4 regions of the Stenotrophomonas sp. YJH_SMC_46 genome follow, and region 2 is predicted to be linked to each of the others. Evidence: predicted binding sites of a transcription regulator. Region 2 holds the regulator's gene; each other region holds the start of a gene.
The links. Region 2 encodes FliA, which starts transcription of late flagellar genes. Its sites were predicted from a motif close to TAAAGTTTNNCNNNCNNNGGCCGATAA; they were not measured.
Positions count from the first base shown of each region.

Region 1: the regulator FliA is predicted to act here: its motif matches at 1,668-1,694, upstream of AC5P8C_RS10055 (GGDEF domain-containing protein).
Region 3: the regulator FliA is predicted to act here: its motif matches at 1,887-1,913, upstream of AC5P8C_RS07220 (methyl-accepting chemotaxis protein).
Region 4: the regulator FliA is predicted to act here: its motif matches at 1,660-1,686, upstream of AC5P8C_RS19165 (methyl-accepting chemotaxis protein).

Region 1 is NZ_JCAFTO010000003.1:133,214-136,716, forward strand. It holds gene AC5P8C_RS10050 (MFS transporter) at 1-124, shown strand, start outside; gene AC5P8C_RS10055 (GGDEF domain-containing protein) at 220-1,635, opposite strand; gene AC5P8C_RS10060 (TonB-dependent siderophore receptor) at 1,922-3,503, shown strand, end outside.
Region 2 is NZ_JCAFTO010000008.1:27,178-30,680, forward strand. It holds gene flhF (flagellar biosynthesis GTPase FlhF) at 1-711, shown strand, start outside; gene AC5P8C_RS19715 (MinD/ParA family ATP-binding protein) at 698-1,585, shown strand; gene AC5P8C_RS19720 (RNA polymerase sigma factor FliA) at 1,582-2,325, shown strand; gene cheY (chemotaxis response regulator CheY) at 2,383-2,775, shown strand; gene AC5P8C_RS19730 (protein phosphatase CheZ) at 2,775-3,380, shown strand; gene AC5P8C_RS19735 (chemotaxis protein CheA) at 3,383-3,503, shown strand, end outside.
Region 3 is NZ_JCAFTO010000002.1:473,212-476,714, reverse strand. It holds gene AC5P8C_RS07220 (methyl-accepting chemotaxis protein) at 1-1,767, opposite strand, end outside; gene AC5P8C_RS07215 (NAD-dependent epimerase/dehydratase family protein) at 1,981-2,874, opposite strand; gene AC5P8C_RS07210 (S41 family peptidase) at 2,973-3,503, opposite strand, start outside.
Region 4 is NZ_JCAFTO010000007.1:41,057-44,559, forward strand. It holds gene AC5P8C_RS19165 (methyl-accepting chemotaxis protein) at 1-1,630, opposite strand, end outside; gene AC5P8C_RS19170 (L,D-transpeptidase family protein) at 1,865-2,827, shown strand; gene AC5P8C_RS19175 (M23 family metallopeptidase) at 2,832-3,488, shown strand.

The DNA.
Region 1 (3,503 bases), on a different contig from region 2:
GCCAGCAGTGTGCCTGTTGGGCGCCGGCATCGCGCTGCTGGCGCTGCTGTGGTGGGCAGCATGGCGGGTGGTGGCGTTCAACGCATCGGCTGGCGCGCGAACCGGTAGAGTCGACTGTCGGTAGAGTCGACTGTCAGTCGACTGCTCTTCGCCCCGCGTGCGAAAAATCCCGCGCTGCGCGCGATAGTCGACCAGCGGTCGACTCTACCTGTCCTGTCGTCATCGCTGCAGTGCACGCCGCCCCGGGGCTTCCTGCAGGTCCGCGCTGGCCACCACCACGCGGTTGCGGCCGCTGCGCTTGGCCTCGTACATCGCCGCGTCGGCACGTGCCATCAACCGTTCGTAGTCCGGATGACCATCGTGACCGGCCACGCCGATGCTGGCGGTCAGCTCCAGCACCTGGCCATTGGCTAGTGCTACCGGTGATTGTGCGATCTGCCGGCGCAGGCTCTCGGCGATCACCGAGGCCTGTGACTCGCTGGCGGCCACCAGCACCACCACGAATTCTTCGCCGCCATAGCGGAACAGGTAGTCGCTGCCCCGCGTGAGTTGGCCGAGCAGGCCGGCCACGTGCTGCAACGCGCGGTCGCCGGCATCGTGGCCGTGGCCGTCGTTGATCGCCTTGAAGTGATCCAGGTCGAGCAGCAGCAGCGAGAACGGCGTGCCGTTGCGCGTGGCCAGCTCGATTTCCCGGCGCAGCACGGTCGGCAGGAACCGGCGGTTGAGCAGGTTGGTCAGCGCATCGCTGCCGGCATCCAGTTCGCCGATGCGCTCGAACAGCAGGGTCATCAGGGTGCGGATGGCGGCCAGATCCTCGCGGATGGCCGGCAGCACCGCCAGCCGCTGCGCCGGGGCATCGTTGCTTGCCTGTTGCAGGTTCCCGTCGATGCGGGCCATCAGCTGGCCGACCTGCTGGGTTTCGCTGCTCTCGCCGAAGCTGGGGATGCCCTTGTGGGTGAACCACAGGCCGAATTCCGAGGTCGCCAGGCTGGCGCTTTCGCCGGCCTGCACGTGGCCGGCCAGTGCGTACAGCAGTGCGTTTTCCCAGTCCAGCAGCAGGGCGCGCTGGCGCTCGCGCTCGGTGCTGACGTTCTGCACCAGCGAGAACAACCGGTAGGCCGCATCGGCACGGGTGGATCGTTCGCGCGCATGGGTGTAGGCCAGGGTCATGCCTTCCATGGCGATGTCCATGATCGCGCTGAGGCAGTCGATGGCGGCGAACGCGGTGGCACTGTCGGGTGCGTCGTCGCGCAGGCGCACGAACAGCTCGTGCTTGAGCACGCGCGCGCCGCGGGTGACCAGGTCGACCGGAATGCCGACCCGGGCATGCACATCGCCGATCACCCGTTGCGAGGCCACGGCACTGGCGATCCTGTCGCGATCAGTGGTCAGCAGTTGCACCAGCCAGCGCTGCATGGCCGGCTGCAGGCGCTGCTTGACCTGGTCGTGGGACAGGAAGCGGCGTGCACGCCCGTCCTGCAGCAGCACTTCGTAAAAGCGCTGTGCCAGCACGGCTGGGGCATCGGTGGCGGCGGCCTTGAGCAGCGCGGTGGCGGCAGGGCCAGCCTGTTGCAGGCAGTGCTGCCAGGCTTCGGCCAGCGGCTGGCTGGCATCGTCCAGTTGCGGTGTTTCCACGTCGATCTCTGACTGCGTACGACAAACCACGGGTATCGGCCGTGGCGGCGTGCGGTTGATGGCGGGTTAGCCGGCCAGTTTACGCGCGGTGCAGCGTTGCACGGTGCGCAAAGCACATCCGTGCCCCTGCGGCAATGAGTGAACGCATTTGAGAATCACTCGCATTGATGGGAGAATGTACGCACGGATCGGGCCGCAGGCGACTGCAGCGACGCTCCGCCTCCCCCTTGTCGTTGCCTCAAGCCCTTTGCCAGAGGCCCCGTAGCCCTGCCAGAAGGTCCAGATCATGTCTCCTGCCGTTGTCCTCTCGCCGCGCCCGCTGGCGCTTGCCGTTGCCGCCCTGCTGGCGGGCAGCGCCCTGGCCGCCCGGGCCGAGACCGACGCCACCGATATCGACACGGTGCACGTCACCGCCTCGCAGATCGCGCGCCAGGCGCTGGGTACCTCGACCATCACCGCCGAGGACATCGCCAGGCGCCCGCCGGCCAACGACATCGCCGAACTGCTGCGCACCATGCCGGGCGTCAACCTGACCGGCAACAGCGCCTCGGGCCAGTACGGCAACAACCGCCAGATCGACCTGCGTGGCATGGGCCCGGAAAACACCCTTATCCTGGTCGACGGCAAGCGCGTCGGTGCCCGTGATGCCGTGCGCATGGGGCGCAGCGGCGAGCGCAATACCCGCGGCGATACCAACTGGGTCCCGGCGGAAATGATCGAGCGCATCGAAGTGCTGCGCGGCCCGGCGGCGGCACGCTACGGCTCCGGTGCGTCCGGCGGCGTGGTCAACATCATCACCAAGCACCCGACCGGCGATCTGACCGGTGCGGTCGACCTGTTTGGGTTGGTGCCCGAGCACAGTGCCGAAGGGGGCAGCGAGCGCGTCGGCCTGCAGCTCAGCGGGCCGATGACCGATACCCTGTCGTTCCGCCTGTACGGCAATCTCAACAGGACCGACGCCGATTCGCTGGACCTCAATCGCCGGTACGCGACGAATCCGAACGCGGTGCCGCCAGCCGGCCGCGAGGGTGTCAAGAACCGCGACGTCAACGCGCTGCTGCGCTGGGACGTGACCGCCAACCAGGTGGTGGAGTTCGAAGCCGGCACCAGCCGCCAGGGCAACATCTACGCCGGCGACCGCGCCGTCAGCACCACCGGTACCTCGACCGGCGTCGATCTGGCGGCACTGGCCGAGGGCGAAGCGGAGACCAACCGCATGTACCGCAACACCGGTGCGGTCACCCACCGCGGCCGTTGGGGTGATGTCACTTCGCGGGTGACGGCCGCAGTCGAGGCGGTCAACAACTCGCGCATCAATGAAGGCCTGGCCGGTGGCCCGGAAGGCAGCTTCAACGGCACCGACTGGTCTACCTCGCGCCTGCGCAACTACCAGCTGGATGGCGAAGTGAGCTTCCCGACCGCGCTGGGCGGCGCAGAGAACATCTGGACGCTCGGCTTTGAATACCTGGACAGCCGCCTGACCGATCCGTATTCGATGAGCCAGTCCAGCAGCAGCGGCGGCGGTATTCCAGGGTTGTCGGCCGACCGTGCGCGGGGCAAGGCCGACGCGCAGACCACGGCGGCGTTCGTGGAAGACAACATCTACCTGGGCGAGCGCTGGATCGTTACCCCGGGCCTGCGCTTCGACCACCACAGCCAGTTCGGCAACAACACCAGCCCCAGCCTCAATGCGCAGTTCCGCATCAACAGCGACTGGGTGGTGAAGGGCGGCATTGCCCGCGCGTTCAAGGCGCCGAACCTGTACCAGTCGAATCCGGACTATCTCTACTACACCCGCGGCAACGGCTGCCCCAATGCGCTGCCGAGCCTGGGCGCCGGTTGCTACATGCGCGGCAACGCGGACCTGA
Region 2 (3,503 bases):
GCCCATCGTGGCCGCGGCCTGATGCTGGGGCTGATCTCGCGCAAGCTGCCGATCGCCCCGGTCGACCCGCTGGAAGAAGGCGGCGTGATCGCCCTGGTCGGCCCGACCGGCGCCGGCAAGACCACCACCATCGCCAAGCTGGCCTCGCGATTCGCCGAGAAGCACGCGCCGCGTGACGTCGCCCTGGTCACCACCGATACCGCCCGCATCGGCGCCCGCGAGCAGCTGTACGGCTACGGCCGCCAGCTCGGCATCGCGGTGCACGAGGCCAACAGCGGCACCGACCTGGACCAGCTGCTGGAACGCCTGAAGGACTACAAGCTGGTGCTGATCGACACCGCCGGGCTGGGCCCGCGCGACCGCGCGCTGGCCGCCCAGCTGCAGTGGCTGCGTGCCGCCCGCCAGGTGCGCACCCTGCTGGTGCTGCCGGCCAATACCAGCTTCGGCGACATGGACGAGGTGGTCCGCCGCTTCGGCGCCGCCAACCTGCAGGGTCTGGTGCTGAGCAAGCTGGACGAGACCGGCCGCTTCGGCAACGCCCTGTCTGTGGCCGTGGACCATGCCCTGCCGATCACCTGGGTGACCGATGGCCAGGACGTCCCGGAGGACCTGCACCGGGCCAGTGCAGCCAATCTCGTACTTCGCCTTGAAGATTTGCGCCGAGCGGCCGATATGCCCTGCAACCCGGAGTTGAACCATGCCGTCGCGTGAGTACGCCAAGCTGACCAAGACCTTCCCGCTGTCGGCCACCCGCAGCGAGCCGCTCGGCCCTGTGCGCACCATCGCGGTGACCGGCGGCAAGGGCGGCGTGGGCAAGACCAACGTCTCGGCCAACCTGGCTGTGGCGCTGGCGGGCATGGGCAAGCGCACGCTGCTGCTGGACGCCGACCTGGGCCTGGCCAACATCGACGTGATCCTGGGCTTGAACCCCACCTTTACGCTGGCCGACCTGGTGGCCGGCCGCTGCTCGCTGGACGACGTCATCGTCGAAGGCCCGAACGGCGTGCTGGTGGTCCCGGCCGCTTCCGGCCGCCGGCACATGGCCGAGCTGGCCCCGGCCGAGCATGTCGGCCTGGTCAACGTGTTCTCCGAACTGGAACGCGAGCTGGACATCATGGTGGTCGATACCGCCGCCGGCATCACCGACGGCGTGCTGACCTTCTGCCAGGCCGCGCAGGACACCGTGGTGGTGGTCTGTGACGAACCGGCCTCGATCACCGACGCCTACGCACTGATCAAGGTGCTGTCGCGCGAGCGCGGCGTGGACCGCATCCAGGTGGTGGCCAACATGGTGCGCGACCCCAACGAGGGCCGCGTGCTGTACGAAAAGCTGACCCGCGTGTGCGAGAAGTTCCTCGCCGATGTCTCGCTGAACTACCTGGGCTGCGTGCCGCAGGACGACTGGCTGCGCCTGTCGGTGCAGCGCCAGCAACCGGTGGTGAAGGCCTACCCGTCCAGCCCGGCCGCGCTGGCGATCACCGAGATCGCGCGCCGCACCGCACGCTGGCAGGCGCCGACCGAACCGCGTGGCGGCGTCGAGTTCTTCCTCGAGCGCATTCTCAAGCAGCGCGGGGTGGCCGCATGAAAGGCGCAGCCCAGTACCGGGAGGTCCAGCGCTCGGCGGCCAACGAGGTCATCTCCCAGCACTCGGACCTGGTGCGGCGCATCGCCCACCACCTGGCCGCACGCCTGCCGGCGAGCGTGGAGGTGGACGACCTGATCCAGGCCGGCATGATGGGGCTGATCGAAGCGTCGCGCAGCTACGACGCCGACCAGGGCGCCTCGTTCGAGACCTACGCCTCGATCCGCATCCGCGGTTCGATGATCGACGAGATCCGCCGTGGCGACTGGGTGCCGCGCTCGGTGCATCGCCGCGCACGCGACGCCGCTGCCACCATCCGCCGCCTGGAACAGAGCACCGGCCGTGCCGCCAGCGCCACCGAAGTGGCCGCCGCGATGGAGATGCCGCTGCCCGAATACCTGCGGCTGATGGAAGACGCCGCGCGTGGCCAGGTGCTGAGCCTGGAGTCACGCATCGAGGACCAGGGCGAGCTGGATACCGTCGCCCAGGGCGGCCCGACGCCGCAGCAGGTGCTGGAGCGCGGCGAGTTCGGCCGCGAGCTGGGCAAGGCCATCGGCCACCTGCCCGAGCGCGAACAGCTGGTGCTCTCGCTCTATTACGAGCAGGAACTGAACCTGAAGGAGATCGGCGCGGTGCTCGGCGTGAGCGAGTCGCGGGTCTGCCAGATACACGGCCAGGCCGTGCTGCGCCTGCGTGGACGATTGAAGATTTTCGAGGCGGCCGACGCCGGCCTGGAAGAGTGAACATGCCCGAGGCGGCTGCCCCCGGCCACCCGGAATGAACAACAAAGGAACTCTGCTTTGAACAAGAACATGCGCATCCTGATCGTCGACGACTTCTCGACCATGCGTCGCATCGTCAAGAACCTGCTGGGCGATCTTGGCTTCACCAATACCGCCGAAGCCGAGGACGGGCATGCCGCGCTGTCGCTGCTGCAGAGCCAGTCGTTCGATTTCGTCGTCACCGACTGGAACATGCCGGTGATGACCGGCATCGAGCTGCTCAAGGCGATCCGCGCCGATGCCAAGCTGAAGACCCTGCCAGTGCTGATGGTCACTGCCGAAGCCAAGCGCGAACAGATCATCGAAGCCGCCCAGAACGGCGTGAACGGCTACATCATCAAGCCCTTCACCGCGCAGACGCTGGAAGAAAAGCTCGGCAAGATCTTTGAACGCCTGGCGGCCAGCGCCTGATGGATACCACGGTCGACAAGAACGCCCTCGCCCTGCGCCTGCAGGAAGCCCTGGACGCACTGGAGTCCGGTGACGAAGCTGCCTGGCGGCAACGCATCGACGGACTGGTCGCGCTGCGCACGCAGCCGATGATGAGCGGCCTGTCGCGGCTGGCCCGCGAGCTGGGACAGGCGCTGGGTGAACTACCGACCGTGCCCAGCGAGGCCGGTGAGCTGGATGACGCCTGCGCGCGCCTGGACCACGTGGTGGCGATGACCGAACAGGCCACCCACCGTACCCTGGACCTGGCCGAGGAATGCCGCAGCCTGACCGAACAGCTGCGTGCCGAAGGCCTGCAGCCAGGCCAGGACGCGCAGCTCGAGCGCATCCGCCACAACCTGACCGAGATGGCCCTGACCCAGAGCTACCAGGACCTGACCGGGCAGATCATCCGCCGCGTGGTCGGCATTGTCCGCCGCGTCCACGAAGGCTTCGGCGCACTCGGCCTGCCGCCGGAACAGCATCGCACCGACCCGGCACTGGCCGGGCCGGCACTGAAGGGACTGGACCGCCACGCGGTCTCGCAGAACGACGCCGACGACCTGTTGTCGGATCTGGGGCTGTAAGCATGAGCGCGGTATCCGACGACATCACTGCCGATTTCATCATCGAGGCGCAGGAGATCCTGGACCGCCTCGGCGAACAGCTGGTGTCGCTGGAGCAGGCACCGCAGGACAGCGACCAGCTCA
Region 3 (3,503 bases), on a different contig from region 2:
GGCCGCCGACTGCTGGATCTGTCCGACGATCTGAGTCAGCTGCTGCACGGTGCTGTTGGCATCGTCGCGCATCACCGCGAACACCCCGTGGAACTCACCCTGCATGCGCGCAGTGAGGTCGCCGGCGGCGATCGCGCGCAGCAGCGTAGACAGTGCAGCCAGGTTGTGGTCGCTGACCTGCATCATTGTGTTCAAGGTCTCCACCATGCGGCGGAAATCATGCTCGAAGCGCAGCGCATCACCGCGCACGGCGAAATCACCGGCAGCGGCGGCGGCGGCCAGCTGCTGGATCTGCTCGTTGATCGCGGCTAGGTTGCCCTTGGTGGTTGCCATCGCGGCGGTGAATGCCGCCTTCTCGCCCGGCAGCGCTTCCATGTCCACGCTGAGGTCGCCCACGGCGTAGCGCTGCATCACCTCGACCAGGCGCTGGGTGACCGCATTGCTGGAGGCCACCAGCTGGTTGCTGTCGGCCACCATGCGGCCGTACTCGCCCGGGAACGCCGCAGCATCCATGCGGTAGCTGAGTTCCCCGGCATCGTGGCGGCGCGCCATTTCGGCCTGCGCAGCCATCACTGACTGCAACTGCCCACGCATGCCCTGCATCGCGTCCAGCAGGCGCCCCACTTCGTCGTTGCTGCGCGCCGGCAGCGTGCTGTCCAGCTTGCCGGCGGTGACATCACCGGCCACGCGCACCGCTTCGGCCAACGGGCGGATCGCCAGGCGGCGCAGCAGTACATGGACACCGGCGCTGAGGCTCAGCGCGGCGATCACGCCGACCAGCAGGGTCAGCCACAGCAGCTGGCGTGCCTCAGCCACGATCACCGCGTGCGGCATCACCACGCCCAGGGCAAAACGCTGCGGCGCATCGCCGACCCGCAGCGGTACATACACCCGCACATTGCCGGCCGCATCCGGAGTGAAGGCCTCGAACGGACGGTCGGCGGCAATGTCGGCCAGCATGCTGCGGGTCTGCGCGTCGCTGCGCGGCTTGCCGATCTCGGCGGCATTGGCCGAGGCCAGCACCACACCCTTCGGCGACAGCAGTTCGACACGACCGGCCCCCATCGGCTTCAGCGTGGCCAGGTGCTTCTGCAACGCCGCCAGCGAGAAGTCCACGGTGAACACGCCCAGGAATCTGCCGTTCTCGATGATCGGCGTGCTCAGGGTGCTCATGAGCACCTTCTGGCCGGCGATGTCATAGGCGTAGGGTTCGCTGACCTTGGGCAGCTTGTCACGGCTGGGCCCCATGTACCAGTCGCCCGATCCGCTGGCGGTCTCGGTGTAATCGGTCATCACCGACTGCTGCGGCTTGCCGTCCTGCCAGGCCCAGTAGCTCATGTAACGGCCGGTGGCATCGTGTGCTTCGCTATTGACGAACTCCGCATCCTTGCCGTCGAAGGCATCGGCCTCCCACATGGTGCTCTTGCCGAGCCATTGCGGATGAGCACGCAGCTGTTCGCCGAGCACCGCCGCCAGGCTGGCGCGGTCGGGCACGTCGCCACGGGCACGCTGGGCCAGCACGCTTTCAACCATGGCATCGTTGCTGGCAAAGGCGGTGCCCAGGTCAGCCGCCACCTGGCGCGCCTCGGCGTTGGCCTCGCTGGTCATGGTCTGGCGCGAGGCGCTGATCAGACTGGCGCTGGCCTGCCGGTAGATCAGGAACGCGGTCAGGCCGAAGCACAGCAGCGCGATCACAGCGGTGCCCAGCATCAGCTTGTGGGCGATGCTGCCCGGGCGTTGGGCAGTGGCGGAGCGGGAAGAAGGCATGGGAGGGTCCGCAAGGCAATTCAGGACGACCGGCGTCACGAGGACACCGCGCAGGCGCGCGATCCGTCGCGCAGGCCACCGGCCGCCGGGCCGCGCCCGGTGCACGAGGCACACCGGGTTTAGCGGCCGGCCGCCATCGAGATTGAGGCCAGCGGCCTGCACATTCCTGAACCTGCTCAGAGTGGGCTCGGTGCCCCGCCCCCTGCGACCATCTCATTCGGCGACCCGATCCTTGATCCACTCCGCCCTTGGCAGCACCTCAATGCTGCCGGCGGCGTACTGCTGCAGCACGTCGTCCGGGCCGAAGCGCGGCTGCCAGCCCAGCACGCTGCGCAGGCGGGCACTGTCGTAGACGCGATCGATGCTCAACGGCAGCGGCCAGCCCCGTCGTTCGAACTCGGCCAGCAGCTGTGGCGCGCGGCGTGCCAGCACGCTGCGCGGGTGGGTGGCCAGCTCCAGGCAATCCTCACGCCGGAACGGCGTCGGAGCGCACGCGATGTAACGCGCGAAAGCGGCGCCTTCGTCCAGCAGCAGTGCAGCATGCGCGCTGGCTACATCACGTGCGTCGATACCGCGGTGCAGGCGGAACATCGCCATGCGCTCGGGCGGCTCGGGGAAGCAGCGGGCCATGCGCAGCACGCGCACGCTGAAGGCCGGCGCCGCAGCGGCTTCGGCCAGTGCTTCGGCCTGCAGCTTGGTGCGGTGGTAGATCGTGCGCGGCAACGGCTCGGTGTCTTCATCGATCCAACGGCAGCCACCGGCGACCACGGCGTGGCCATACAGCGCGGTTGTACTGGTCAGCACGAATCGCCGCGCCCCGGCTTCGCGTGCGGCCTGCAGCAGGTGCGCGGTCGCCTCCACGTTGATCTGGTGGAACACCCCGTCCGGCACCAGGCCGACGTGGGGTGCGTGCAGGGCGGCGGTATGGATCACCGCGTCAACGCCCTGCACCGCCCGTGCGACGGCCTGGTGATCGGTGACATCGGCAATGATGCGGGTGGTGGCGAATGGGCTGCGATCCAGCCCCACCACTTCGTGGGAGGCCGCCAATGCGCCGAAGATCGCGCGCCCGATCCGCCCGGAACTGCCGGTCAGCAGAATCTTCATTGAGTCCATTCACTCGAAGCGCCCGGGAACTACCGGGATGCTTCGATTCTAGGCACGCTGCATGTCGTCTGCGATAGGGCGCAATTGCAATTGTGCGTTCATTCCCGCGAGGCCGATCGGGCCAGCAGCTGCCGCGCGACGAACAGCGGATCGTCACCGCCTGCCGCGTCGGGCGTGACACCGGTGCGTTCCCAGTTGGTTCCGGTATTTAGATTGATCGGCTGCCGATCGGGAATGCTGATCTGATAGCCGTCCGGCAGCAGCACAGGATCATCGACCATGTGTGCAGCGCCGCCGCTGCGCGTGCCGACAATGCGTGCACGGCCCAGCGCCTGCAGCGAGTAGGCGACGAACTCGGCAGCCGACGCGGTGCGGCGATCGATCAGCACGACCAGCGGCTTCAGGTAAGTGGGCAGACTTGCCGGCGGCAGTGGTACCAGCGTGCGCCGCCCGCGCTGGTCCAACTGCTGCACCGCGTCGATCTTCGCGTCCAACAGCGTGCGCACCAGCAGGTCGGCACTGCCGTCATCCCCGCCGCCGTTCTGGCGCAGATCCAGCACCAGGCCATCGGTGTCGGCCAGCAGCTCGAGGGCGGCGGCGAGTTTCGGCCGGGCCAGATCCAGCGGATA
Region 4 (3,503 bases), on a different contig from region 2:
CCGTGGAGATTTCCGAGATGCGTGCCGAGGACTGATCAATCTCGCCCATCACCGATGCCATCTGTGCCATCGCCTGCTCGGTCTCGCGCACGGCGGCGCCGGCAGCGTGCGCTTCGCTGTCGGCCTGACGCGCCAGTTCGGCGTTCTGGCGTACGGTGGAGGTCAGCTCCTCCATCGACGCGGCCGCTTCTTCCAGATTGGCCGCCTGCTGCTCGGTTCGGCGCGACAGGTCGTTGTTGCCGGCGGCCAGTTCCTGCGCCGCGTTGTTGATGCTGTCGGCAGCCACCTGGATGCCGCGGACGATGCCGGTCAGCTGCGCGGTGGTGGTGTTGGCATCGTCGCGCATGCGCGCGAACACGCCTTCGTACTCGCCCTCCATGCGTGCGGTCAGGTCGCCATGCGAGATCGCGCGCAGCACGTCGGAAACATCGGCGATGCTGGCCTGCGAACTGGCCATCATGCCGTTGAGGTGCTCGACCATCGTCTTGAACTGGTACTGGAAGGCCCCGGCATCGCCACGCATGCTGAAATCGCCGGCGCGTGCGGCACGGGCCAGTTCATCGATCTGCGCGTTGATCGCCATCAGGCTCTGCTTCACCGCGGCCAAGGTGCGGGTCAACGTGCCCTTTTCGCCCGGGTAGTCCGGCAGGTCGCGGCTGAGGTCACCGATGGCGTAACGCTGCATTACTTCAGCCATCAGCAGTTCCACCTGCACGTGCGATTCGACCAGGCTGTTGGTGGCCTGCACCATGCGGCCGAAATCGCCGGGGAACGCACTGGCGTCCATGCGATAGCGGATTGCGCCGGCCTCGTGCTGTTCCGCCATCTGCAACTGCGCGCCGATCGCCGCCTGCACACTCTGGCGCACGCTGGCCATCGCCTCACCCAGCTGGGTCAGCTCGTCGCGGCCACCGAGGCGGAACTCCTGGTCCAGCTGCCCCTTGGACAGGCGCTCGGCCAGGTTCACCGCGCGCGCCAGCGGACCGGTCAGGCTGCGGCCGATCATCACCGAGGCGCCGATGCCAGCAAGCAGCGCAACGCCGCCCAGCACCAGCAACTGCAGCAGGCTGCGCTCGCCCAGGCGGATCGCCTCGGCGGCAGCCTCACGGCTTTCCTTCTCCTCGAAGTCCACGCCATCGGACAGCGCCTTGTTCCATCCGTTGGCGGCGTCCTGCACCGGGCCCAGGGTCAGCGCCACGGCACCGGGATAATCGCCCTGCTCCATCAGTTCGCTGGTCTGCTTGTTGAGCGGGCGAGCAATGGCTCGCTTGGCGGCGATGGTTTCAGCGATGGCCTTGCCTTCGGCGTCACTGGGCAGCGCCTGGTAGGCGCTCCAGCTGGCCTCGTAGCGCTTGACGAGATCAGCAATGCGCTTCTCGTCGCTGGTGCGGTGATCACCCTGGCGGATCAGCATCTCGCGGCGCACCACCATCATCTGGTTGTTGGCATCAAGCATCTGCGACAACAGGCGCACCTTGGCCACGCTGACGTCGACCACCTGCTGCATCGCGCGCTTCTGCACGACACTGGCAGTGGCGCCGGTGGCCACCACGGCGGCAACCAGCAGCAGCAACAGGCCAAAGCCCAGCCCAAGACGCCAGGCCACCCTGACGTTCCTCAAGTAGTTCATGGGGGTATCCAAAACGGGGGGATGCGCCCTTATCGGCGGCACGGCAGGCAATCTTGATCGCCATCCACCAATGGCGTCGGCCACTGTTCACCTTGGTGAGTCGCCGTCCCAGTGGCACCTGCCGGTGCAAACCGGCCGCAATGACATGCCTGCTCATGCGGGCATCAGATCCCTTTCACGGTGGCTCGGCGCCGTCTGCGGGCAAGGTGGTGGCGTTCCCTGCTGGAGTCCCCGATGCCGTTACCCATGCCCCGATCCGCCCTGCTCGCTCTCTCGCTGCTGGCATCACCTGCCTTCGCGCAGGCGCCGCCGCCTGGCCTGCCTGCCCCCATTGCCGAGAAGGCAGGACCGGACACCGCACCCCGCTCTGTCCTGCACGCCCAGGTGCTGCTGGATCGCGCGAATTTTTCCCCCGGCCAGATCGATGGCGAAGTGGGCAGCAACCAGCGGCGCGCGGTGTCGGGCTTCCAGGCGGCGCATGGGCTGAGCGTAACGGGTGAACTGGATGACGCTACCTGGAAGGCCCTGCAGGCCGATACGATCACGCCGCTGGCAAGCTACACGCTCACGGCTGAAGATGTTGCCGGCCCGTTCCAGGCCATACCGAAAGGGCCCGCCGCACAGGCCAAGCTGAAGTCGCTGGGCTTCAGCAGCGTGGAAGAAGGCCTGGGCGAGCGCTTCCACGCCTCCCCTGAGCTGCTGAAGGCACTCAATCCCGGCGTCGATCTGGCCAAGGCCGGCAGCCGCATCCAGGTGCCCAACATCGGAACGGGGGCCTTGCCGAAGGCGGCGAAGATCGTGGTCGACAAGTCCGACTCCACACTTCAATTGCTGGATGCGCAGGGCAAAGTGATCGCACAGGTGCCTGTCTCATCCGGCAGCCAGCACGATCCGCTGCCGATCGGCGAATGGAAGATTCTCGGCGTGTATCGCGACCCGCCGTTCCACTACAACCCGAAGCTGTTCTGGGATGCGCGCAAGGGCGAAAAGAAGGCGACGCTGCCGCCGGGCCCGAACAATCCGGTCGGGCGGGTCTGGATCGACCTGTCCAAGCCGCACTACGGCCTGCATGGCACACCCGAACCCGGCCACGTCGGCAAGACAGAATCGCATGGCTGCGTGCGCATGACCAACTGGGATGCGCTGCGTGTGGCCGATGCGGTGGATACCTCGGTACCCGTGGTGATGCAGGAGTGAGCCGATGCGTCTTTCGCAGCTGATCGTGCTGGGCGTTCTGCTGGGGCTGAGTGCAGGCTGGTGGCTGCACCACGATGCGGGTGAGCCAGCGGCGGTTTCCCCGCCCGCAGTGCAACCTGCGGTGGCTGCGGTTGCAACGCCGCGCGTAGGCGCTCCGGCTCCCACGGCCGTGTCGCCGTCCAGCGCCACCAATGCGCCAACCGGCCTGCTGCTGCCGGTGCAGGGCATCCAGGCGTCGCAGCTGCACGACACCTTCACCGATGCGCGCAGCGAGGGCCGGGTGCACGATGCCATCGACATCATGGCCGATGCGGGTACTCCGGTACTCGCGGTGGCCGACGGCACGGTGGAGAAGCTGTTCGACAGCAAGCGCGGTGGGCTGACCATCTACCAGTTCGAGCCCAGCGGACGCTGGTGCTACTACTACGCGCACCTGCAGCGCTATGCCGATGGCCTGAGCGAAAAGCAGGTGATCAAACGCGGGGATGTGATTGGTTATGTGGGCAGCACCGGAAATGCCAGCGCGGAGGCCCCGCACCTGCATTTCGAAGTACACGTACTGGGGCCGGAGAAGCAGTGGTGGAAGGGGGAATCGATCAATCCGTATCCGCTGCTGAAATCGGCTGCTTCGACGCCCGGCGCTGCCAGCGCCGCAAGGTGAACGTGAACACCGCCA